DNA from 2 places in the Paenibacillus sp. GD4 genome. Region 1 is predicted to be linked to the other one. Evidence: predicted binding sites of a transcription regulator. Region 1 holds the regulator's gene; the other holds the start of a gene.
The links. Region 1 encodes Rex, which represses fermentation and respiration genes when NADH is low (regulators of the CRP and FNR family bind a similar motif). Its sites were predicted from a motif close to TTGTGAAATATTTCACAA; they were not measured.

Region 1 (3,102 bases):
ATGATTTCAAATTGAAAGAGCTGTATGAGCGCCTGGAGCAAACAACCGATGCTTGCGAGGACGTCGCCAATATTCTGGATAGCGTCGTACTCCGTTATTCCTAAGCTCAAGCCGCGGGAATGCGCTACAGTAAAAGTAGGAGGAAATCATGTTAACCTTAATTATCGTTATCGTTGCCCTTGCCCTGCTCTTTGACTTCATCAACGGGTTTCACGATACGGCCAATGCCATTGCTACGTCCATCTCAACCCGGGCGTTATCTCCCCGATTCGCTGTCATTTACGCTGCCGTCCTAAACTTTGTCGGCGCCATTTATTCATCGGAGGTTGCGAAAACCGTAGGCGGTAAAATTGCCAACCCGGCTACGATCGAAAATGGAGTTTATATCGTTATCGCCGCTCTGCTTTCCGCGATTATATGGAATCTGCTCACTTGGTACTATGGGATTCCTTCCTCTTCGTCACATACCTTAATCGGCTCCCTGGCAGGTGCGGTCATCTCCGGCGCCGGAATGCAGTCGGTCAACTGGGCAGGCTTTAAGGAGATCATCGTGATCTTGATCCTGTCCCCGATCGTGGCTTTTGCTACAGGATTTATCATTATGTGGATCATTAAGAGAATTGTACTTGTATCCGGTAATAATTCCAGATCCAAGCTCAATCGAACCTTTCGGTTCTTCCAAATCCTTTCCGCCGGACTTCTCTCCTTCTCCCATGGCGGGAATGACGCACAGAAGGCAATGGGTATCATCGTATTCGGTTTAGTCGCGCTGCAATACCAAAGCTCGCTGGATGTGCCTTTGTGGGTTAAGCTTGCCGCCGCGACCGCGATGGGGCTTGGGACCTCCATCGGCGGCTGGAGAATTATCAAAACGATGAGCCGTAAGCTGTTAAAGATCGAACCGATCAACGGCTTTGCTTCCGATTTGAACTCATCGATTGTGATCCAGACTTCTACGGCCATGGGAATGCCGCTTTCTACGACTCATGTTATTTCCTCCTCCATTATCGGCTCTGGAGCCGTCTTGAGGTTCCATGACGTGAAGTGGGCAACCGTAACACGAATGGTCATGACATGGATCATTACGATCCCGATTAGTATGATTCTCGCCTTCCTGTTGTACAAAGTTGTTTTCGTCTTTTCGTAATAAGACAAGCCCGGCCACTCTTAAGTGACCGGGCTTTTGCATTCCCATCTTATTTATCTGCTTCATCCTCCAAATAGTAAGCCAAGCTTTGCAGCTCCGTTGTGAAATCCGCATGATGGACACGAACGTCGGCGGGAACCTTGATGATAATCGGAGCAAAGTTCAGAATCGCCTCTACCCCGGCCTCAACAAACTGGTTCGCCACCTGTTGTGCCTCAACGGCCGGAACAGTGATGATCCCTATACGAATGCGGTGAGCCTCAACTGTTGTCTTCAGCTCTTTCATAGGCTTCACCTTCAGGTTGTTTATGGATTCCCCAACCTTCGAATCATGCGCGTCAAACACCGCTACAATTTTCATATTGTCTTTCAAGTAGGCATTATAATTGCAGAGGGCTCTCCCCAGGTTTCCCGCTCCTACAAGCCCTACGGGGATAACTTTATCCAACTTCAGAATTTGTCGAATTTTTTCAATGAGGTAATCGACGTCGTAACCGATCCCTTTTTTTCCGAACTCACCGAAATAGGCAAGATCCTTCCGGATTTGCGCAGGATTTAAGTCAAGCTTTTGTCCCAGATCCTGCGAGGATACCGTTTGAACATGATTTTTGCTTAATTCATTTAGAAATCGTAAATAGATCGGCAGCCGACGTACGACCGCTTCCGAAATTTTCGGTGTTTTCATTGTTCCTTCTCACCCATCCACTGCTTAATTCTCGGTACGAGCTGACTGGTGTTCATATGCTCTATTTTGGGGCCCGGCAGTGAATATAAAAAATATTTGCCGTAGTTCGTATCGATCACGCGGGTATCATACACCAGCACGATGCCGCGGTCGGAGGCCGTTCGAACCAACCGGCCGAAGCCCTGCTTGAAGCGAATGACCGCTTGCGGTACGGAAAGCTTCATAAACGGGTTTTGGCCAAGCTTCTTGAGGTTTTCCGTTTTCGCTTCCACCAGCGGATGATTCGGAGGCTGAAAGGGAAGCCTGACAATGGCCAGGCAGCTTAACGCATTCCCCGGAATGTCAACCCCTTCCCAGAAGCTGCTGGTGCCGAGCAATACGCTTGCGGGGTGATTTTGGAACATCCGTGTCAGCTTGCTTCGGTTGCTGCTGTCTACGCCTTGTCCCAGCACCTGAATGCCGAAGGGAGAAAGCATATCCTTAAGTCCGGCGTGAGCTGCCTTCAGCATCCGGTTGGAGGTAAACAGCACCAGCATGCGTCCCTTGGTCTCAAGTGCGACCTCCGCAAGGGATAAAATCAGCTTGTCCACAAACTCCTTCTCCCCAACGTTGCCCCGAATACTTGGAAAATCCCGCGGAATAACCACCAGGGCTTGCTCACGGTAATTAAACGGAGACGGCAGCTGTACGGTCACCAGCTTATTGTCGTCCTGAGTCTGCAGTCCAAGCTGCTCGCAGGTATAGTCAAAGGACTTACCGACGGAGAGCGTTGCTGAGGTCATCACAACACTTTCCTTTGCATCGAAGAAGTACTGCTTCAGCAGACTGCTGACATCCATCGGCACGCTGCTCAGCTGAAGCGAACGCGCTTTATTATAATGACCCGCTTCGAGCCAGTATACATAATTCTCATCTGCCATGGTCATGAAAAAGTGCAGCGCATCTTTGTGTCGAAGCAGCTGTTTCACGGTTCCGCTTAAGTCCGTCACAAGGCTTGCGGCGTCATACTCATCCTGCAGCTCCTTAACCTCCGTAAGTAGACGATCCAGCTTCTTGTTCACCTCAGTAAAATGAAGCTGCATATTCTCTTCCATAACCATCAGCTTATCCCAGCCGTTCGGCAAGCTGTCCTTTCTCAGCCGAAGCACCATCGTATTGCCTTCGGTTTGCGAAGCATCGCTTCGGGACGCCAGCAGCTGATAAAGAACCTCGGTCAGCTCATCCCACTGCTCCTTCAAAGCGATAAGCCTCGGAACGATTTCCTCTATCA
Region 2 (3,102 bases), 3.3 Mb from region 1:
ATAAACGGGAAAGACCCTCGATGGCCGCTGCTTAGGAGCGACCTTCGAGGGTCTTTCGCTTCTTGTCAATGCAGCCCGCTAATCTGCTCTATCCCCGTAGAGCTATCCTTACCCCACTCCCGGTCCGCAGTGCCGCCATGCTTCTCTGCGGCCGTCGGCTGCTTTTTTGCGTAGGCGATGCCGTACACTACCGTTACAAACAGAGCACCGCCCACGGCATTGCCTAAAAAAACGGGGACAAAGTTGGCGATATATTCCGCCCAAGTCGCATGTCCGGCGAAAATCGCAGCAGGGATCAGAAACATATTCGCGACCACGTGCTGAAAGCCGATCGCTACAAAGGCCATCGTAGGAAACCAGATGCCGAGCACATACCCGGTGCCGTCCTTCGAGCCGTATGCCAGCCAAACCGCAAGCGCCACAAGCCAGTTGCACCCGACCCCCGAGAGGAAGGCAGCGAGGAACGGCTCCTCCAGCTTTCCGTGGGCTAACGCCAATGTACGGGCCAGATACTCGCCTTGCTCTGTCAGGCCGACAAGATGGCCGAATACGTAAGCGACGAAGAGCGCCCCTGCGAAATTGCCGATAGTAATCCAGAACCAGTTGAAAGCAACACGATAAGCGGGAATTTTCCCTTGAAAGCAGGCCATAGATAACGTCATCATATTGCCGGTAAGCAGCTCTCCTCCTGCGGCTAGCGTGAGGATAAGCCCAAGGGGGAATACGGCAGCTCCAACAGCTCCGGCAAGGCCGCTCCATGCCGGAGGCAGCCCTGCGCTAACCCGGATGGCAAGAAGAAAGCCGAGGGCGATATACGCGCCCGCGGCGAAGCCCAGCGGAAGTTGTTTAGACAGAATGGGGTAGTATGCCTTTTTCCAACCGGTTTCTCCCGCAATCAAAGCGATCTGTTCAGGCTTCATGAAGCTCATAAGTCATCACTCCTATGCCATGTTTAGAAGCCGATGGCGTTCGATCGATTGGCTAATGCGGCAAGAAGCTCTTCTTCTTTATAGAAATGCTGATACAGGACGTCGTAGGCCTGAAGCAAGTACGATGCCATCAAACGCGCCTCCGAACGGGGGACGATTTGGAACATTCGCTCCGCAGCATCCAAAAATGCCGCAATATACTGCTCAGCAATTTCATGCTCCTGCTCCATTTGGGTAAATTCATCCATGGTTTCTCCAAAGTACCAAGCGATCATAGGGAAGAGGGTATTCTCCTCCCAAACCGAATGCTGATGCAGCGTCTCCATGAAATGCGTTACCTTTAGCTTCAAATCCTTCAGCGAACCGATCCAGTTAATGACGTCCTCATCCCAGCCGATCGCCTCGGCCATTCCGTAAAGCTCCAACAGCTGCTGCTGCAGCAGGGTATGCTCGTCCTGAAGACGCTGGATCGAATCGTTCAGCTCCTGCATGGGAAATCCTTGGCGGGCATACATCACTTCTAACGGTACTTGCGGTTTCATAGCTCATCCCTCCGATGATAGAGACTCTAGCGCCTCTTTGGATGCCTTCAGTATAAGATAAGTTCATGAATGAGTAAGTGAAAATAATCACAAGTGACAAAGGTTTTTCTCTTTCACAAAAAAGATGTAATTCTTTTCGCTAAGCTGCGATGTAAATCACAGGCACGCTGCCGAATCGGAGTACAATGAAATACATAAGCCATATCTCACAGGAGGAATGTTCCTATGAATCGATTGCAAAAGCCCGCAGCCCAGCGTCCGGAAAAAGTGCTGCAGTTCGGGGAGGGTAATTTTCTTCGCGGTTTCGTCGACTGGATGCTGCATCGCATGAACGAGCAGGGACAATTTAACGGTCAGGCTGTGGTCGTGCAGCCGATCGATGCGGGGCTAACCGATCTAATTAACGAACAGAACGGGATGTACACGCTGCTTCTGCGCGGAATTCAGAATGGAGAAACCGTCGACGAGGCGGAGCTTATTACCTCCATTCGGCGTGGAATCAATCCGTACAAAGACTACAAAGCGTTCTTAAACTGTGCGTTGAATCCCGAGCTGCGTTTTATCGTTTCCAACACGACGGAAGCGGGGATCGTCTTTCAACCGGAGGATCTGCCTACGGACTCGCCTCCGAGCTCCTTCCCGGCCAAGCTGACGGCATTGCTGCATAAACGATTCAAAGCGTTTCATGGAGATCCTGCAAAGGCGCTTGTCATCCTTCCTTGTGAGCTGATTGACAGGAACGGCGACCAGCTGAAGTCCATCGTTTATCAATATGCCCGCAAGTGGAAGCTGGGCGCGGATTTCCAGCAATGGCTGGAGCACTGTCACTTCCTCAACACCCTTGTCGACCGTATCGTCACAGGGTATCCGAAAGAGGAGATTGAGGCGCTTTCCGCCCGGTTCGGCTACGTCGATCGCTTGTTCAACACGGCGGAGCCTTTCCATCTTTGGGTCATCGAGGGCGATCCCGAGCTGGCGAAGGAGCTTCCGTTGACAGAGGCAGGCTTGAACGTCGTGTGGACCCGGGACATGACTCCTTACCGTACCCGAAAAGTTCGTATTTTGAACGGCGCTCATACTATGACGGTGCTGGCTGCCTATTTAGCCGGAAAAGAAACCGTTAAGGAATGTATGGATGACGAGCTGATTGCGGCATACATGCAAAAGGGGCTTTTCGAGGAGATCATTCCGACGCTGGACCTGCCGGAGGAGGAGCTGAAATCCTATGCGAACAGCGTGCTGGAGCGATTCGCGAACCCTTTTATCAAGCATTACCTGCTCAGCATTGCCTTGAATTCCGTGTCCAAATACAAGACCAGAGTACTGCCGTCCCTGCTTGAATTTGTTTCGCGCAGACAAGAGCTGCCGTCCGTGTTATGCTTTTCCTTAGCGGCTCTGCTTGTATTTTACCGTGGGGAAAGACAGGGTGAAGCCATTGCTCTGCAGGATGACGCCCCTCATTTGGAGAAGTTCAAACAGCTCTGGTCGGAAGCGGACGGAAGCCCGTCATCGATTGACCGTTTAGTAGAAGAAGCGCTTCGTCATGAACCGTTCTGGGGGCAAAGCCTGCTGGAGGTCAAAGGGCTTCAAGCCGAGGTGGCCGCCGCCGTCGAAGCCATTCTGGGGCTCGG

Region 2: a site for Rex is predicted at 1,547-1,564, ahead of RAC89_RS18665 (hemerythrin domain-containing protein). Genes of this name have one in related genera too.

What each region holds. Positions count from the first base shown of each region.
Region 1 is NZ_JAVCYK010000001.1:565,784-568,885, forward strand. It holds gene RAC89_RS02520 (DUF47 domain-containing protein) at 1-104, shown strand, start outside; gene RAC89_RS02525 (inorganic phosphate transporter) at 149-1,147, shown strand; gene RAC89_RS02530 (redox-sensing transcriptional repressor Rex) at 1,197-1,832, opposite strand; gene dinG (ATP-dependent DNA helicase DinG) at 1,829-3,102, opposite strand, start outside.
Region 2 is NZ_JAVCYK010000001.1:3,850,130-3,853,231, forward strand. It holds gene pheA (prephenate dehydratase) at 1-4, shown strand, start outside; gene RAC89_RS18660 (formate/nitrite transporter family protein) at 66-929, opposite strand; gene RAC89_RS18665 (hemerythrin domain-containing protein) at 953-1,471, opposite strand; gene RAC89_RS18670 (tagaturonate reductase) at 1,697-3,102, shown strand, end outside.